Linked DNA regions of Hydrogenophilus thermoluteolus. The protein of the gene in region 2 interacts with the protein of the main gene of each other region in a pairwise test. Links are inferred from orthologs where the notes say so. Each region holds a gene or a part of one and is shown on either strand. Other genes may lie near its edges. The genes, in order: rplD and def.

Region 1 (9,570 bases), 390 kb from region 2 along the record:
CGGCAGCGAGCACCTTCGCTCCATCCGGCGTGGTGATCTGGGCATACATGTGCGCGTTGGAGCGATAGACTACCAGACGAATTTTCTTCAGTTGCGCAATTTTGGCCCGGGTTTTGCGGGCGCGGCGCAAACGTGCAAGTCTCTTGTTCATGGTCTAACCACCTTATTTCTTCTTCGTCTCTTTCAGGATCACCTGTTCGCCAGCATAGCGAACCCCTTTGCCCTTATAGGGCTCTGGCGGACGGTAAGCACGGATTTTGGCCGCTTCCTGACCCACCAACTGCTTGTCGATCCCTTTGAGGACGATTTCCGTTTGTGAAGGCGTCTCAGCCTTGACCCCGTCGGGCAAAGCGTGGATCACAGGATGAGAAAACCCGAGCGACAATTGGATCTGTTTGCCTTGCGCTTGTGCTCGGTACCCAACCCCGACGAGTTGCAAACGGCGTTCGAAGCCTTCAGAAACCCCTTTGACCATATTGGCCAGAAGCGCACGCATCGTCCCTGCGTACATGGCGCTGCGAACGACATCGGTTTTCGGCTGCACCCGCGCAACCCCGTCGGCGACTTCGATCGCCACCGCAGGATGCACTTTCATCTCCAGTTGCCCCAGAGGACCTTTGGCCCGCACCAGGTCACCGCTCACGGTGACTTCCACACCTTTGGGCAATACGACCGGTTGTTTCGCGATTCGAGACATCTTCTCTTCCCCCGTTAAGCGACGATGCAGAGCACTTCACCGCCAACGCGCGCTTTGCGTGCTTCACGGTCGCTCATCACGCCCTTGGGCGTCGAAACGATCGCGATACCCAAGCCATTCTGAACCTTCGGCAATTCATCGGCGCCGCGATAGATCCGCAAACCGGGGCGGGAAACGCGCTCGATGCGATCGATCACCGGGCGGCCTGCATAGTACTTCAGCGCCACTTTCAAGGTTGCTTTCGGACCATTGCGCAGGACTTCGTATCCAGCGATATAGCCTTCGTCGTGCAACACCTTCGCCACCGCCTCTTTCAATTTGGAATGCGGCACTTCGACATGACTTTTTTGCACCATTTGCGCATTGCGGATACGCGTCAGCATATCGGCGATGGGATCGGTCATACTCATCGCGCTCTCCTTACCAGCTCGACTTGGTCATGCCCGGAATCTGACCCGTGAACGCCAGTTCACGCAACTGATTACGGCACAACCCGAATTTACGGAACGTCCCACGCGGGCGACCCGTCAACGCACAACGATTGCGCAAACGTACCGGACTGGCGTTACGCGGCAACTGCTGCAACTTCAGACGCGCAGCCATACGCTCCTCGAGGGGCAATGACTGATCGTTAATGATCGCCAACAATTCCGCGCGCTTCTTCGCGTATTTCGCCACCAGCGCTTCCCGCTTCTTTTCGCGGTTGATCATCGATTTCTTAGCCATACTCGTACCCTTACGTCCGGAACGGGAAACGGAACGCTTCCAAAAGCGCCCGGCCCTCTTCATCGGTCTTTGCGGTCGTCGTGATCGTGATGTTCAGACCACGAACGGCGTCCACCTTGTCGTATTCGATTTCAGGGAAAATGATCTGCTCACGAACCCCAAGGTTGAAATTGCCACGACCGTCGAACCCTTTGCCGCCGACTCCGCGGAAGTCGCGTACGCGCGGGAGCGCGATCGTAATCAGCCGATCCAGGAATTCGTACGCGCGCACACCGCGCAAGGTGACCTTACAGCCAATGGGATAGCCTTCGCGAATCTTGAAGCCAGCCACGGACTTCCGCGCCCGCGTGATCACCGGCTTTTGCCCGGCGATCTTCGCCAGATCGTTCATCGCGTTTTCGAGCACCTTCTTGTCGGCAACCGCTTCACCTACCCCCATATTGAGGGTGATCTTCACGATGCGCGGCACCTCCATCACCGAGCGATAGCCAAAGCGGGCCATCAGCGCGGGAACCACCTCTTCTTGATATTGCTTCAACAACCGTGCCATCGTCGTGTCCTCACGCTTCTACCAGGTCACCGGTGCTCTTGAAAAACCGCACCTTACGACCATCTTCCAGAATCTTGATGCCAACCCGATCCCCTTTCTGAGTTTTGGGATTGAACAGCATCACGTTCGAGATATGGATGGGCATCTCTTTCGGTACGATCCCGCCCGGCTCACCTTTCAACGGATTTGGGCGCACATGTTTTTTGACGACATTGATGCCTGCGACGACGACACGGTCTGCACCGACGCGCTTCTGGACCACGCCACGGCGTCCCTTGTCTTTTCCTGCGATGACGATGACTTCGTCACCTTTCCGAATCTTCTGCATGGCACACCTCAGATCACTTCGGGAGCCAACGAAACGATTTTCATGAACTGCTCGGTACGCAATTCACGCGTCACCGGGCCGAAGATACGCGTTCCGATCGGCTCCAATTTATTGTTCAGGAGCACAGCTGCGTTTTCGTCGAACTTGACGAGCGAACCGTCCGGACGGCGAACCCCTTTTGCCGTGCGCACGACCACAGCGTTATACACGTCGCCTTTTTTCACACGACCACGTGGCGCCGCGTCTTTGACCGAGACTTTGATAATGTCGCCCACGTTGGCATAGCGGCGCTTCGAACCACCCAAAACCTTGATGCACATCACCTTGCGCGCGCCACTGTTGTCGGCGACCTCGAGAAGGGTCTGCATTTGAATCATCTTTGACTCCAACTTATACCGCAATGCGGACAGTATTGGACTGGGAACAAGACGCCCCGCTCACGCGGGGCGCACAACCAGAATCATCAATTATACTGTCGCTGCGGAATTTTGCCAAGACCTTACACCAAACCCGCTTTCGTGACGATTCGCGAAACAACCCAACTCTTGGTTTTGGAGATTGGGCGCGATTCGACGATTTCGACGACATCGTTCAGCGCCACGTTGGGATCTTCACAATGGGCGTGAAACTTGCGCGATTTGGTCACATATTTGCCATAGAGCGGGTGCGCTTCACGGCGTTCGACCAACACCGTCACCGTCTTCTGCCTGGCCGTGGAAATCACCTTCCCTTGCAACCGGCGACGGTTTTTTTCCCCTTGATTCCCGGTCATGTCCGTACCCCTTTCTCTGCCAGCACGGTTTTGACGCGCGCGATATCCCGTTTCACTGCGCGCATCTGCGCCGTATTGCTGAGCTGCTGTGTTGCAAGCTGCATCCGCAAAGAGAATTGCGCTTTACGCAACGACAGCAACTCCTCTTTCAATTCGGCTACCGATTTCTCTCTCAAATCCTTTGCTTTCATGTTTAGCTCCCCAACCGTCGGGTTACGACGATCGTCCGGAACGGCAACTTCGCTGCGGCAAGGCGAAACGCTTCACGCGCCAACTCTTCACTGACCCCGGCCATCTCATAGAGGACTTTGCCCGGTTGGATCTCCGCAACCCAATACTCGGGGTTCCCTTTACCGCTACCCATCCGAACCTCTGCCGGTTTTTGCGTGATTGGCTTGTCCGGAAAGACTCGGATCCAGATGCGACCACCCCGTTTGATGTGGCGGGTCATCGCGCGACGTGCCGCTTCGATCTGACGTGCCGTAAGGCGACCACGCCCAACGGCTTTCAAACCGAACTCTCCGAACGAGACCTCGGTCCCGCGCGTAGCGATCCCTTTGTTGCGCCCTTTCTGGACCTTACGATACTTAGTTCGTTTCGGTTGCAGCATGGTTCACTCCCGATTTTGCCGACGCGCGGCCAGCCCGAGCACGACGCGTGTTTTCCCGTGTAGCACGGCGCGATTTGCGCGGTTCTTCAGAGGACGCCGCAACGGGCGACTGGTTACGATTGAGCACGTCCCCTTTGTAAATCCATACCTTGACGCCAATCACCCCATAGGTGGTACGCGCTTCCGCAAATCCGTAATCGATGTCGGCGCGCAACGTGTGCAGCGGCACACGACCCTCGCGATACCATTCCGAACGGGCAATCTCCGCCCCGTTCAGTCGCCCCGAGGTCATCACCTTGATCCCCTTGGCGCCCAAGCGCATCGCGCTTTGCATCGCGCGCTTCATCGCTCGGCGGAACTGGATCCTCTTTTCGAGCTGATTGGCGATCGACTCGGCGACCAATTGCGCGTCGAGTTCCGGCTTGCGCACCTCTTCGATCGAGACCTGGGCAGGAATACCCAAGCGTTCGGAAACCTCTTGACGCAGCTTTTCGATGTCCTCGCCTTTCTTGCCGATCACAACCCCTGGGCGAGCGGTATGAATCGTGATTTTTGCCGCTTTGGCCGGGCGCTCGATCACGATCCGGCTCACTGCCGCATGCTTGAGACGCTCTTTGAGATAGCGGCGCAGCGCGACGTCGGCTTGGAGCGTCGGTGCAAACGCTTTACTCGGCGCATACCAACGCGAGACCCAATCGCGCGTGACCGCGAGGCGAAAGCCGGTTGGATGAATCTTCTGTCCCATCGATGCTTCTCCTTACTCGCCCACGGTCACATAGATATGCGACGTCGGCTTCAAGATCCGAGTCCCGCGCCCTTTGGCGCGCGCAGCGAAGCGCTTCAACACAAAGCCTTTCTCGACGTGGATGCGGACCACTTTGAGGGCGTCGATGTCGGCGCCATCGTTGTGCTCGGCGTTGGCAATCGCCGAAAGCAACGCTTTTTTGATGATCTTCGCCCCTTTCTGAGGCATGAACTCGAGGATGTTGAGCGCCTCGGCAACGGGCTTGCCGCGAATCACGTCGGCAACCAGGCGGCCTTTTTGTGGCGAAAGGCGCACGCCGCGAATCACTGCTCGTGTGGTTTTCATCGCTTCGCTCCTTACCGTTTCGCCTTCTTACCGGCTGCGTGCCCTTTGAAGGTACGGGTGAAGGAGAATTCACCCAACTTGTGGCCGACCATCGCTTCGGTGACGAAAACCGGAACGTGTTGCCGACCGTTATGCACCGCAAAGGTCAACCCGATGAATTCCGGCAGGATCGTCGAGCGACGCGACCAGGTTTTGATCGGCCGCTTGTCGCTTTTCGCGCGCGCCGCCTCGACCTTTTTGAGGAGGTGGGCGTCGACGAAAGGCCCTTTCTTCACTGAACGTGCCATTGCTTACCCCTTACCGTTTATGACGGCTTTGAATGATCATGCCGTCCGTACGCTTGTTCTTACGCGTCCGATACCCTTTGGTCTGCCAACCCCATGGGCTGACGGGAGGCCCACCCGTACCCGTACGGCCTTCACCACCACCATGCGGGTGATCGATCGGGTTCATCGCAACACCACGGACGGTCGGACGGATCCCGCGCCAGCGCGAGGCCCCGGCTTTGCCCAGTTTCTCCAGGTTGTGCTCACTGTTGGAGACCTCGCCGATCGTGGCACGGCACTCCATCGGGACGCGACGCACTTCACCGGAACGGAGGCGGATCTGAGCATAGCCACCGTCGCGACCGACCAGCATCGCGGAAGCGCCCGCAGCGCGGGCCAACTGCCCACCCTTACCGGGCTGAAGTTCGATGTTGTGAATCGTGGTCCCAACTGGGATCGAACGCAACGGGAGCGCATTTCCGACACGAATCGGGGCCTGCGGGCCACTTTCGACCACCATCCCCGCTTCGAGTCCCTTGGGGGCGAGAATGTAGCGACGTTCGCCGTCGGTGTAACAAATCAGTGCAATGTGCGCCGTACGGTTGGGATCGTATTCGATCCGTTCGACTTTGGCAGGAATGCCGTCTTTATTGCGACGGAAATCGATGATCCGATAATGGCGTTTGTGACCACCCCCTTTGTGCCGGGTGGTGATGCGACCGACATTGTTGCGGCCCGCTTTGCGTGTTTGTGCTTCGACGAGCGGTGCGTACGGCTCACCTTTGTGCAGATGCGGATGGACCACTTTGACGACGTGGCGCCGACCCGGAGAGGTTGGTTTCAGCTTGACGATCGGCATGATTACGCACTCCCACCCATGACGAAATCGAGCTCTTGACCGGGCTCGAGCGTCACGTAAGCCTTACGAACATTGGCGCGGCGACCAGCAAAACGGCCGAAACGCTTCACCTTGCCTTTCACATTGACGACGCGCACCCCTTGCACCCGAACGTTGAAGAGGCCTTCCACAGCCGCTTTGATTTCGTGCTTTTCTGCATCAGGCGCTACCCGAAAGACGACGGTATTGCGCGTCTCAGCCAGCATCGTCGATTTTTCGGAAATCACCGGTGCCAGCAGTACCTGATAATGGCGTTCCTTGAGCGCACTCATTGCCACATCTCCTGGAATTTTTCGAGGGCGCCCTTGGTCACCAACACCAAGTCGAAATGAACCAGCGCGACCGGATCGACCTCGTGCGCTTCCAGCGCCAACACGTTCTTCAAATTACGGCTACCCAACAGCAGGTTTTCGCTGAGCTGTTCGGTGACAAGGAGGACATTGCGATCATAGACCCCCATCGCCCTGAGCTTTTCGACGACCAGCTTGGTCTTCGGAGCCGAGACATCGAAACCATCGACAACCGCAAGCCGCCCCTGGCGCGCCAATTCCGACAAAATCGACGCCATCGCAGCGCGGTACATCTTCCGGTTGACTTTATGAGAAAAATTTTCGTCCGGAGTACTCGGGAAAACCTTCCCACCTCCACGCCACAACGGGCTCGAGGTCATCCCGGCACGCGCACGGCCGGTACCCTTTTGCCGCCAGGGCTTGCGTGTGGAGTGTTTCACTTGCGAACGGTCTTTTTGCGCCCGCGTGCCCCGACGCGCATTGGCCATGTACGCCACCACGACCTGATGGACGAGCGGCTCGTTGAATTCGCGACCAAAAAGCTGGTCCGAGACGGTCACTGCGCCTGCCTCTTGACCATTCGTATCGAGTAGTTTCAATTCCATCGTCGCCTCGCTTAGCCTTTGGCCTTCACTGCGGGACGAACGATCACCTCGCGACCTTTCGCGCCAGGGACCGCCCCCTTGACCCAGATGAGTTGACGCTCGGCATCGACCCGCACCACTTCCAGGTTTTGCACCGTGACGGTTTCGTCACCCAGATGCCCCGCCATCCGCTTACCCGGGAAGACGCGACCCGGGTCTTGCGCCATACCGATCGAACCCGGTGCATTGGTGGTAATCGAGTTGCCGTGCGACGCGCGGTTCGAACTGAAGTTGTGTCGCTTGATCGCACCTGCAAACCCTTTCCCGATCGAGCGGCCGGTAACATCGACCTTTTGCCCGACCTGGAAGCGTTCGACCGAAAGGGTGTCACCGGGCTTGAACTGCTCGAGTTCAGCCGGGTCGACACGAAATTCGCGGAGTACCTTAGCCGGAGTGACACCCGCCTTGGCAAAATGACCTGCGAGCGGTTTCGTGACCCGAATGGGGCGACGCTCCCCGAAACCCACTTGCACGGCTGCATAGCCGTCGGTTTCGGGAGACTTGATCTGAACAACGCGATTGCCGGCAGCCGCCAATACCGTTACGGGAATACTCTGCCCGTCCTCGGTAAAAATGCGGGTCATGCCGACCTTGCGTGCAACAAGGCCAAGACTCATTTTTATCTCCTATTCCGGTTACGATTGACCGGAGGTTACCAAAACACAAAAGCTGCGTCGGATGAACGCAGCATTGTAGCACAAAAATGGTTATGCTTAGAGCAATTTGATATCGACGTCAACCCCGGCAGGAAGGTCGAGCTTCGAAAGCGCGTCGACGGTCTTGTCCGTTGGGTCTACGATATCGAGCAAGCGATGGTGGGTACGAATCTCGAACTGATCCATCGACTTTTTATTGACGTGCGGAGAGCGCAACACGTTGTAGCGTTCGATTTTGGTTGGCAGCGGAACGGGACCACGAACGACCGCGCCCGTGCGCTTGACCGCATCGACGATTTGCGCCGCGGAAAGGTCGATCAACCGGTAATCGAACGCCTTGAGGCGAATCCGGATCTTTTGCGTTTTCATCTCGATATCCTCAAAGAACAAAAGAAAGGCCCTCGCAGATGCGAGGGCACGAATCATATCACAAATCGATCACTCGATGATTTTGGAGACGACGCCGGCACCCACGGTACGGCCGCCTTCGCGGATCGCAAAGCGCAGACCTTCTTCCATCGCGATCGGTGCAATGAGTTTCACCGTGAGTTTGACGTTGTCACCCGGCATCACCATTTCCACCCCTTCCGGCAGTTCGATCGACCCCGTGACGTCGGTGGTACGGAAGTAGAACTGCGGACGGTAGTTGGAGAAGAACGGGGTGTGACGGCCCCCTTCTTCTTTGGTGAGCACGTACACTTCGCATTCGAAGTGGGTGTGCGGGGTGATGGTGCCCGGTTTGGCGAGCACTTGACCCCGTTCGACTTCTTCGCGTTTGGTTCCGCGCAGCAGCACCCCGACGTTGTCACCCGCACGCCCTTCGTCGAGCAGTTTGCGGAACATTTCGACGCCCGTGACGGTGGTCTTTTGCGTCGGACGCAGGCCGACGATTTCGACTTCGTCGCCGACTTTGACGGTGCCGCGTTCGACACGGCCGGTCACGACGGTTCCGCGACCCGAGATCGAGAAGACGTCTTCGATCGGGAGCAGGAACGGTTTGTCGATGTCGCGCTCCGGCGTCGGGATGTAGCTGTCGAGCGTCTCAGCCAGTTTGAGGATCGCCGGCTCGCCGATTTCGCTCTGGTCGCCTTCGAGCGCTTTGAGCGCCGAGCCTTTGATGATCGGGGTGTCGTCACCCGGAAAGCCGTACTGATTGAGCAGGTCCCGAACTTCCATTTCGACGAGTTCGAGAAGTTCCGGGTCGTCCACCATGTCGCATTTGTTGAGGAAGACGATGATGTAGGGTACACCGACCTGACGCGCCAACAGGATGTGTTCGCGCGTTTGCGGCATCGGGCCGTCAGCAGCCGAGACCACGAGAATCGCGCCGTCCATCTGCGCCGCACCCGTGATCATGTTCTTGACGTAGTCGGCGTGCCCCGGGCAGTCGACGTGCGCGTAGTGACGGTTCGCGGTTTCGTATTCGACGTGCGCGGTGTTGATCGTGATCCCACGCGCTTTTTCTTCCGGCGCCGCGTCGATGTCGTCGTATTTCTTCGCTTCACCACCAAAGTGCTTCGCCAGCACCGTGGTGATCGCCGCCGTCAGCGTCGTCTTGCCGTGGTCCACGTGCCCAATCGTCCCCACATTGACGTGCGGCTTCGTCCGCTCGAATTTTGCCTTGGCCATTTCGTTTCACTCCTTCAAAAGATGGTCACCATCGATCATTTGCGCGCATTGATCACCGCTTCGGCAACGTTACGCGGTGCTTCAGCGTAATGCTTGAACTCCATCGAGTAGGTAGCACGACCTTGGGTGAGCGACCGCAGTTGCGTTGCGTAGCCGAACATTTCGGCAAGCGGCACCTCGGCGCGGATCACCTTCATCCCACCCGGCAAATCGTCCATCCCTTGGACGATGCCCCGGCGTGCCGAAAGGTCACCCATCACGTTACCCATGAACTCTTCCGGTGTTTCGACTTCGACCGCCATCATCGGCTCGAGCAACACCGGATCGGCCTTCTTCATCGCCTCTTTGAATGCGATGGACGCTGCCATCCGGAACGCGTTTTCGTTCGAGTCCACCTCGTGGTACGAACCGTCG
Region 2 (9,665 bases):
TTCGCGCTGCGCTTCGGGGTCGAGTGGTTCCTCTTCGTTTGCGAACGTGAATTTCGGTTCGTGGTTTTCGTCGAGTTTGAGTTCTGCGGTAAACGGCCGCCCTTGCTTGCTGCGGAACCCGTCGAGCGGACCCACCCGTCCGTTGCGGATCAGGGTTTCGGCTTCGTCCGCGCTCAATTCCCGCCCCGCGATCTGCTTGAAGAAACCCCAGCCGCACGTTTCGCACTGGAACTTCTTGTAGTTCTCTTTGACGACGCCCCCGCACTTCGGGCATGGCGCGTTCAGGGTGGCGTAGTCACCCGGAATCGTTTCCGCGTCGTACCGTCTGGCGCGTTCGACGATCTCGGCGGCCATTTCGCGGATCGACGCCATGAAGGCGTCGCGCGGGATTTCGCGCTTTTCCATGAGGGCCAGGCGGTGCTCCCACTCTCCGGTCAATTCCGGTGAACGTAAGAGTTCGATCCCGAGCCCTTTGAGGAGCGTCATCAGAGAAAAGGCCTTCGGAGTGGGAATGAGCTCGCGTCCGTCGCGGATCAGGTAGTGGTCCTGGATCAGCCCTTCGATGATCTGGGCGCGGGTCGCAGGCGTTCCCAGGCCACGTTCGGCCATCGCAGCGCGCAGTGCTTCATCTTCCACGAGCTTACCGGCGCTCTCCATCGCGGAAAGGAGGGTGGCTTCGGTGAAACGGGCGGGCGGTTTCGTGGTGAGGGCTTTGGCTTCGATCGCCGCAACCTTCGCAGTTTCACCAGGCAGCAACGGCGGAAGCGTCCCCGTTGCGGTTTCGTCGTCCGTTTCGCCCTGTTTGCCATAGACTTCGAGCCAGCCGGGCTGCACCAGAACTTTGCCTTCGGTTTTGAACGCGTCTTCCCCGACGCGGCTGATGCGGGTGGTGATGCGGTACTCCGCGGCAGGGTAGAAGATCGCAAGGAAGCGGCGCACCACCAGGTCGAAGAGTTTCGCTTCGGCGTCGTTGAGGTGTTTGGGGCGCTCGCCGGTGGGGATGATCGCGAAGTGGTCGGAGACTTTGCTGTTGTCGAAGATCCGTTTGTTGGGCCGCACCCAGCCGTTTGCGAGGATCTTGTCGGCGAAGGGTTGATAGGTGTCCGGCAGATGGGCGAGTGTCTCCCGCACCGTCGCGATCATGTCTTCGGGAAGCGCTTTCGCGTCGGTACGGGGGTAGGTCAGCACCTTGTGCCGTTCGTAGAGCGCTTGCGCAAGCGCCAGCGTCTGCCGCGCAGAAAAACCGAAGCGGCTGTTCGCTTCGCGTTGTAGGCTGGTGAGGTCGAACAAGAGCGGCGCCGACTGCTGGCTGGGTTTGCTGCGCTCCTCTACCGTAGCGGTTTGACCGCGACAGCGATCGACGATCGCCTGCGCTTCCTCCTCGCGCCACAGCCGGTAGGGCGTTGCGTCCGGGTCGTCCCCCTTTTGGAACGATTCGCGGAACCAGCGGCCGCGGTAGGTGCCGGAGGCGATCGCGAATTCGGCTTCAACCTCCCAGTAGGGGCGCGGGGTGAATGCGCGGATCGCCTTTTCTCGTTCGACCACCATCGCAAGCGTCGGGGTCTGTACCCGTCCCACCGGCGTGAGTTGGAAGCCACCCGATTTCGAGTTGAACGCCGTAAGCGCACGCGTGCCGTTGATCCCGATCAACCAGTCGCTCTCGGCACGCGAAATCGCGGCTTCCCGCAAACCGGTGAGCGCTTCGTGGTCGCGCAGTTCGGCAAAGGCGGCGCGAATCGCTTGCGGCGTCATCGACTGGAGCCACAGCCGTTTCACCGGCTTTTTGATTTTGCCGTAGGTGACGATGTAGTGAAAGATCAACTCCCCTTCCCGCCCGGCGTCGCACGCGTTGATCAAGCCCACCACGTCTTTGCGCTTCGCCAGGCGCAGGAGCAGTTTCAGCCGGTCTTCGCTCTTTTTGATCGGTTGCAGGTCGAAGTGGTCGGGCAGAACCGGAAGGTGGGCGAACGACCATTTGCCCCGCTTCGGTTCGACCCCTTCCGGTGCCTTGAGTTCGAGGAGGTGGCCAACGGCTGAGGAGAGCACGTAAAGGTCCGACTCATAGTAATCCTTTTGCCGCTGGAACCCACCGAGCGCCCGCGCGATGTCCTGGGCCACCGAGGGTTTCTCCGCGATGATGAGCCATTTGCCGTGTGGGGGTGTGGTGTCGTTCATGATGAATGGGTTTCCTGATGATGGGTTCGTTCGCGTTGGGTTTAGGAGAGGCGTTGGTAGCAGTCACCCGGGAGTTTCGCAACCCGCCCTTCGAGCTCCCATTCCAGGAGCCGGGCGCTTACTTCGCTGCTGGAAAGCCCCGTTCGCGCGACGAGCGCGTCGAACGGCACCGGGTCGAAACCCAGCGCCTGCCAGAGGGGGTCGTCCCGGTGTGTTGATTCCGGTTGCTGGGTGCGCTGCCGAGCAGACGCACCGACCCCGACTGCTTCGCCGTTGCCAGCCGCTGTGTCGGAAGGATGGGCGGTAAAGGGCAGCGGCGGGGTTTGCCATCGCCACTCTTCAAGGATATCTTCGACACACTCGACCAGTTTCGCCCCGTCCCGGATCAGGCGGTGACACCCTTTCGCCAAAGGGTTGTGGATCGAGCCGGGAATCGCGAAGACGTCGCGCCCCAGTTCCGCCGCAAGCCGCGCGGTGATGAGCGAGCCGCTATTGACCGCGGCTTCGACGACGAGCGTCCCGCGGGCGAGTGCCGCGATCAACCGGTTGCGCCGGGGGAAGTGGTGCGGCAGCGCCGGGGTGCCGAGTGGAAATTCGCTGACGATCGCGCCGTGTTGCGCGATGCGCTGCGCCAGTTGGCGATGCGCGGCGGGATAGACGCGATCGGCACCGGTGCCGATCACCGCGACGGTGCGGGCAATCGCCCCTTCGTGCGCCGCGGCGTCGATCCCCTGCGCGAGGCCACTCACCACGGTGACGCCCGCTTGCGCGAGCGCTTCGGCGAACGCGCGCGCGGTGGCTTTGCCCGCTGCGGTGGCCCGCCGGGCGCCGACGATCGCGAGCGCGTCGCCGTTCAGCAACGCCGGGTTGCCGACAACAAAGAGGACGAGCGGCGGGTCAGCCAGATCGAGGAGCGTTTTCGGGTACCCGGGCGAGGTGAGGGTGAGCAAATGGTGGTTGGGTTGCGCCAGCCACGCGAGCGCCGCGTCAAGGAGCGCTTCCGCGGGCGGCGTTGCAAGCGCTGCCGCAATCGCTTCGCCCAGTTCGGCGGCTACCCGCGAACGCGGCTGCGCGAGCACCTCTTCCGGTAACCCGTAGCGCGCCAGCAGCAGTCGCAGGTTTGCCGCGGTGAGCTTGGGGTTGAGCGTGAGGGTGAGCCAGGCACGGGCTTCTTCGAGCGACGTCATGGCGCGCGCGCGCGGTCTCCCAAACGGACGGAATCGGTGGTTTCGAGCACCAGCGCGTAGGCTAAGTGCGGGAAGGTGCGAAAGACCATCGCAACGCCGTACCGTTTAGGGGGTAACGGCACCGGTTGCTTCGTTTCGGGGTCGGTAATCGCACCCCGGTCACGCCAGAGCGCAACGACATGGCCGCGTTCGAGCCCTTCGTTTTCACCGGCATCGAGCAAGACGACCTCGTACGCGCCGCTTTCCGGCGCCTCACGCCAAAAACGGACCACTTCGGCGTCGAGGTCGGGGTCCGGCGCGTGCGGGACGAAATTGGTCAGCGGCTCGGGTTCGGGAACGAGCACGCGGTCCCCCGCACGAATCTCTGCGACCGTTTTGGTGAGCGTGAGCACGGCACCTTGGCGGGGATCGTCACCGAACGCGACTTCGGCTTCACCCAAATAGCGCGCCTCGAAGCCGAGCAGGGTCTTGCCGTCGCGCCGGGTGATCGGCTCAGCGGGGCGAAAGAGTTGCACGCGGCGCGCCCCATCGGGAACCCCGACGGCGAACGCCCGGTCGAAGAGTCCCGCGAGCGTCCGTCCCTCTTCGAAACCGATTACGCGCCCGGCCTTTTCGAGTTCGCGTTGTGTCACGACCAAGGGACGAGTGAGGAAGGGATTGACCGCAGCGAGCGGAAGCGTCGGGATCGCGGCTTCGAGCGGCGCGTGACGAAGCGACGGGAAACGCTTTTCATAAAGCAGCGGCTGCGCGATGTGCAGGCGCAATTGCCTGCGGTCGAGCAACAATTTTTGGCCCGGATAGATGAGATGGGGATTGGCGATCGCTTCCCGATTCATGCCCCAGAGTGTCGGCCATTGCCAAGGATCGTCGAGGTAGCGGCGGGCGATTCCCCACAGCGTGTCGCCACGCTGGACGGTATAGAGCTCCGGCGCGTCGGCGCGCAGTGTGAGGGGCGGTGTGGCAGGGCGCTCATGATGCTGTTGGACTGCGGGCGCGGCTGTAGGGGCGGCTACGGGGCGCGCGCCTGCCTCCCCCGTCTGCGCGCGCACGAACGCGGGTGGCGCTACCAGCGCCAATGCGGTGACCAACTGCGCGTAACGCTTTATAATGCCAACCATTCCTGTCCTTTGCGCCCGTTTCATCGCGCTCATTCTAAAACAATTTTTTCTTGAGGCAATAGGAAGACCCAACGATGGCTCTGCTACCGATCCTCCATTACCCCGATCCCCGCTTGCACCGCAAAGCGGAAGCGGTGGAGCATGTTACGCCGGAGATCCGGCAACTGGCAGCCGATATGGCCGAAACGATGTACGAAGCGAACGGCATCGGCCTTGCGGCAACTCAGGTCAATGTCCTCAAACGGGTGATCGTCGTCGATGTCAGCGAAACGCGCGATCAGCTGCAGACTTTCATCAACCCGGAGATCGTTGCGAAAGACGGCGAAGTGGTCAGCGAAGAGGGGTGCCTTTCGGTCCCGGGTATCTACGACAAAGTGAAGCGTGCCGAGCGGGTCACCGTGCGGGCGCTCACGCTCGACGGCGAGACGGTCGAATTCGACGCCGAAGGGCTGCTCGCGGTCTGCATCCAGCACGAGATCGACCACCTCGACGGCAAAGTGTTCGTCGATTACCTCTCTCCGCTCAAGCAGTCGCGGATCAAAGCGAAGCTCGCCAAGCGCGCTCGGATCACGGCATGACGCGGGATTCCGGTGCCCGAATCGAGCGGGTGGCATTTGCCGGGACGCCCGAATTCGCGGCGCGCGCGTTGCACGCGATCGTCGCAGCCGGGTATGCGGTACCGCTCGTGCTTACCCAGCCCGACCGACCTGCCGGACGGGGGATGAAGCCGACGGCGAGTCCGGTGAAACGGATCGCGCAGGAAGCGGGGGTGCCGGTTTGGCAGCCCGTGACCCTCAAAACGCCGCAAGCGTGGGGGGCGCTCGTTGCCGAACCGCCCCCCGACGTCTTGGTGGTGGCAGCCTACGGGTTGATTCTGCCGCGGGCAGTACTGGAATGGCCGCGGTATGGCGCAGTGAATTTGCACGCGTCGTTGCTGCCGCGTTGGCGTGGGGCGGCGCCGATCCAGCGTGCGATCGAAGCAGGCGACGCCGTGACCGGCATCACGGTGATGCAGATGGACGAGGGGCTCGATACCGGCCCGATGATCGCACGGTACGAACTGGCGATCGCACCAGATGAGACCGGCGGGTCGTTGCACGACAAACTGGCCGTACTTGCGGCACAGGCGATCCTCGACGTCTTACCCGATTTGCCGCAGCGTCTGGCCGCGGCAGAGCCGCAGCCCGATGTAGGCGTGACCTACGCCCACAAAATCGATCCCGCCGAACGGCAACTCGATTGGCAACAACCTGCCCCGCTTCTCGAACGCAAAATCCGCGCATTCGATCCCTACCCGGGGACGCAGACGCGCTGGCGGGGACAGCCGCTCAAGGTGTGGCGCGCAGTGGTGGCGCCTGACGCGGCGGAGGTTTCCCCTGGAACGGTGGTGGCGGTCGATCCGGCGCGTGGGGTTCGGGTCGCGTGCGGCGAAGGGAGCTTGTGGCTTACCGAGCTGCAGCGTGCGGGCGGCAAACGGCTGCCCGCAACGGAATTTTTGCGCGGTGCGGCGGTCGAAGCGGGCGAAAAGCTCGGAATGGGTGATGAGGAGGATGACGATGTTCGGTAACTGGTTGAAGACCGGATTGTTGATGGCGGCGATCGTCGCGCTCTTCGGCGTGGTGGGCGCGGTGATCGGCGGGCAGCAAGGGATGCTCATTGCGCTTCTTTTCGGCGGGCTCACCAACCTCTGGGCCTACTGGTTTTCCGACAAAATGGTCCTTTCGATGTACCACGCGCAGGAGGTGGACGAGCTCACCTCTCCCTACCTCTTCCGCATGGTGCGGGAATTGGCGCAGCGCGCCGGGATTCCGATGCCGAAGGTCTATATCATCCCGGAAGCGCAACCCAACGCGTTTGCCACCGGGCGCAACCCTGAGCACGCGGCCGTTGCGGTCACGACCGGTATTCTCGAACTGCTGAACGAACGGGAGCTGCGCGGGGTGCTCGCGCACGAGCTGGCGCACATCAAGAACCGCGACATCCTCATCTCGACGATGAGTGCCACCGTGGCCGGTGCGATCTCGGCGCTCGCGAACTTCGGGATGTTCTTTGGCGGCCGTGACGAAAACGGCCAGCCGACGAACCCGATCCTGCTGCTCTTGGTCGTGCTGCTGGCGCCGATTGCAGCGATGATCATCCAGATGGCGATTTCGCGTACCCGGGAATTTGGCGCCGACGCCGGTGGTGCGGCGATCAGCGGCGATCCGTTGGCGTTGGCGTCGGCCTTGGCGAAGATCGAAGCGTACGTACAGGGCATTCCGCTACCCACGGCGGAGATGCACCCGGAAACGGCGCAGATGATGATCGCGAACCCGTTGCGTGGCGGTGGCGTGATGCGGCTCTTTGCGACCCACCCCTCGACCGAGGAGCGGATCGCGCGGCTCCAAGCGATCGCACGGCAGATGGGGCAGGTCTGAAGCAGGTGGAAAAGGGGCAAATGGAGACCGTCAGCGACGAAAAGTCCAGAGGCGGTTGGCCGCGTAGTGCCAGAAGAAGAGGGTTGCGGTCACTGCAACCTGTGCGGCGAGGTAGGGAAAGTGGGCAACCGCCGTCGCGAGAAAGATCAACCCGGTGTTGAGGCCCCACCCGCTTGCGGCAACCAGCAGAAACTTAATCAGCGCTTCGCGGTGGCGGCTCTGGGTTTCGGGAAAGGCCCAACGCCGCGCCAACAGGTAATTGACGAGCGCGCCAACGACAAACCCGACAGCGGTGCCCTCGGTCGGCGTGCGGTGCGCCCATTCGACCAGCGTGATCAATACCGCGTAGTGAGCCGCGGTGCCAAACAGACTGGCGAAGGCGAAGTGGGTGATGCGTTTCAGGTTCGGGGGTAAGCTGTGCATCATCGAAACCGTTCGTGTCACCCGAAGCATCGCTTATGGGATTGGCGTGGTGAAGGGGCGGTCTTGACGCACCGCTTTGAGGACCGCCAGGGTTACGCCGCGGCGGTCGACCGTCGCGATCGTTTTGCCGTCGAGCACATAGTGGCAGTTGTCGTGGGTGGTGGAGAGAAAGAGGTCAGCGTCGTCCCAATCATCGACGATCACCACGTTTGGCGGTAACCACGGTTCGATCTGAAACCCTTCGCCGCAATAGGCGAGGTTGGCGACCGTACCGGGAGGTTGCTGGGCCAGCCAAGCTTCGATCGCTGGGATCAAGGCGCGCGTGGCGTCACTCCAGTAGTCGGTTTCCCATGCAATTTCAGCCTTTTCGAGGCCGCCAGCAAGGGTGTTGTAATAGACGTGTTCGTAAGGGTGGAGGGTGGCATTCACCCAGGCGACCCAGAAGAGGTTCGCGCACCCCACAAGCGCTACGCCAGCCATTAGAACGCGGCGAGAACCGTGGGCCTTGCCAAGCGCTTCGCTTAGCGCAGCCCACCCGGCGGCCGAAAGGACCAGCAGCCAAGGAACGAGGAAGAGGAAATGGCGGATACCGTTGTAGAGCGGCGGACGTGTGGCGATAACATAGGCGAGTACGAAACACGCCGCAAAGACCACGACCCGCATGCGCGCTCGCCGTTTTACTGCGAATCGGCTTAGGTTTTTGCAACCGTAAACGCCAAAAAACCAAAGAAGCAAGCCAAGCAATACGCCTTCAGGCAGACGGACCAGCAAGTAGCGAAGCAGGTAAAAGCGGCTGACTTGGCTATTGAGTAGGCGCTCCCCGTCTTCCCAGGTATAGATATCGAACGCGAAATGGGAGAATTTGGTGAGCGCCAGCCAGAGGTGGTCCCAGCCCATGACGCTCCACGGCCAGGCAAACGCGGTAATCGCCAGCGCAACCGCACACCCGGGGAGCAGCGACCCGAGCCAGTCAGGGATCCGGTGTGCGAGTGTTCGCAGCCTCGTGCCCCACGGCGGGTTGTCGCTGAAAAACCCATCGGCTGGCGGGGTTTCGGCGCAGGGGCGTGGCCAGAGGGTGTTGATCACGAGCCCGGCAGCGAGAAAGAAGGGGATGAGCACGGCGCCGACGCGGATGCCGAGGGCGATCCCCGTGGCGAACCCCCAGAGGAGCACGTGGCGGAGCGCCAGTCGCTCCGGGTGGTCCGCCAGACGTACGGTGTAGTAGAGCGCCCAGACCATCGCCGCAGCAAACGGAATATCCTTGGTGTGGGTGAAGATCGCGCCCCAGAACGGTCCGGTTAGCAGGGTAAGCGCAAGGGCGATCACTTCGCCCGTTTTGCCGGCAACGAGCCGAGCCAGCCGCGCCGTGCCCCAGAGCGCCAGGAGGCCAAAGGTTGCGGTGAGGAGGTGGCGCCACGGCCACCATTCCCAGCCGAACGCGCGTGTTCCCGCCGCAGCGATGAGGTCGAAGAGCCCGCCGTAGAGATAGAGATTGCTGAACGAGAGGAAGGTCTTGTCGGTGGTGCCCGAAAGCCAGAAATCCCAGAGGAGCTCGCCGTAGGTGTGCTGTACCCATTCGTCGTTGCTGGGGGTATGGCGGTTGTAGCCTTCGACGACGAAGGCGAGCGCCACCACCCAGAGCACAACGCGCGCGATCCGAATGGGTGAGAAGTGGTCGAGCTGTAAGCGCGCTCCCCCGCGCCCCAAGGCGTTACTCAGCGCGCCCATCATCTGGGTTCAGGTTGTTCCGGCTGCGCCGCAAAGCCGGCGCTGGGTGCGACGCCCGGGTCGGGGAGATTCGCGACTTCGCCCACCAGATAGAGCGGGCGCCGTTTCACTTCTTCGAAGACGCGTCCCAGATACTCACCCAGGACACCGAGGCTGATCAGTTGCACCCCGGAGAGAAAGAGGATCGCCACCATGATCGAGGCGTATCCCGGAACGTCGCGCCCGAAGACGAGGGTACGAACGATGAGGTAGAGCCCGTAGCTTCCCGAGAGTAGGGCAACAAACGCGCCGATGCTCGACCAGATGTGCAGCGGCAGCGTGGTGAAAGAGACGAGGCCGTCGATCGCGTACCGCCACAGTTTGCGCAGCGACCACGCGGAACGGCCTGCGTGGCGCGCTGCAGGTCGAAACGGGAGCGTCTGGTGGGTGAAACCAACCCAGTTCGCCAACCCTTTGAGGAAACGTTTGCGCTCCGGAAGCGCGTTAAGGGCTGCGACCACCCGACGGTCGAGCAGCCGGAAATCGCCGCCGCCGGGGGTGAGCGCGACCTCGGAGATCGCTTGATAGAGGCGGTAGAAGAGTCGTGTGAGCGAGCGGCGCCACAGCGGGTCGGTCTC

The links.
Region 1: the proteins of def (region 2) and rplD interact in binary tests that used the Escherichia coli proteins (3 or more experiments, as listed by UniProt). The link is inferred for Hydrogenophilus thermoluteolus from one-to-one orthologs.

Annotation. Positions count from the first base shown.
Region 1 is NZ_AP018558.1:428,287-437,856, reverse strand. The notes cover bases 5,020-7,805. They hold rplD (50S ribosomal protein L4), read right to left. Parts: upstream 6,833-7,805; coding sequence 6,206-6,832; downstream 5,020-6,205. Other genes in these bases: rpsJ (30S ribosomal protein S10), read right to left, coding at 7,585-7,805; rplC (50S ribosomal protein L3), read right to left, coding at 6,844-7,488; rplW (50S ribosomal protein L23), read right to left, coding at 5,901-6,209; rplB (50S ribosomal protein L2), read right to left, coding at 5,071-5,898; rpsS (30S ribosomal protein S19), read right to left, coding at 5,020-5,060. In the rest of the region: rplR (50S ribosomal protein L18), read right to left, coding at 1-151; rplF (50S ribosomal protein L6), read right to left, coding at 164-697; rpsH (30S ribosomal protein S8), read right to left, coding at 712-1,107; rpsN (30S ribosomal protein S14), read right to left, coding at 1,118-1,423; rplE (50S ribosomal protein L5), read right to left, coding at 1,434-1,973; rplX (50S ribosomal protein L24), read right to left, coding at 1,984-2,301; rplN (50S ribosomal protein L14), read right to left, coding at 2,310-2,678; rpsQ (30S ribosomal protein S17), read right to left, coding at 2,801-3,073; rpmC (50S ribosomal protein L29), read right to left, coding at 3,070-3,264; rplP (50S ribosomal protein L16), read right to left, coding at 3,267-3,683; rpsC (30S ribosomal protein S3), read right to left, coding at 3,661-4,428; rplV (50S ribosomal protein L22), read right to left, coding at 4,441-4,773; more of rpsS, read right to left, coding at 4,785-5,019; more of rpsJ, read right to left, coding at 7,806-7,896; tuf (elongation factor Tu), read right to left, coding at 7,966-9,156; fusA (elongation factor G), read right to left, coding at 9,192-9,570.
Region 2 is NZ_AP018558.1:32,878-42,542, forward strand. The notes cover bases 3,426-6,306. They hold def (peptide deformylase), read left to right. Parts: upstream 3,426-4,554; coding sequence 4,555-5,058; downstream 5,059-6,306. Other genes in these bases: HPTL_RS00155 (LysM peptidoglycan-binding domain-containing protein), read right to left, coding at 3,426-4,504; fmt (methionyl-tRNA formyltransferase), read left to right, coding at 5,055-6,047; htpX (zinc metalloprotease HtpX), read left to right, coding at 6,037-6,306. In the rest of the region: HPTL_RS00145 (DNA topoisomerase III), read right to left, coding at 1-2,175; DNA-processing protein DprA, read right to left, coding at 2,217-3,362; more of HPTL_RS00155, read right to left, coding at 3,359-3,425; more of htpX, read left to right, coding at 6,307-6,897; HPTL_RS00175 (GtrA family protein), read right to left, coding at 6,928-7,341; HPTL_RS00180 (glycosyltransferase family 39 protein), read right to left, coding at 7,354-9,051; HPTL_RS00185 (glycosyltransferase family 2 protein), read right to left, coding at 9,048-9,665. UniProt on the Escherichia coli protein: Removes the formyl group from the N-terminal Met of newly synthesized proteins. Requires at least a dipeptide for an efficient rate of reaction. N-terminal L-methionine is a prerequisite for activity but the enzyme has broad specificity at other positions.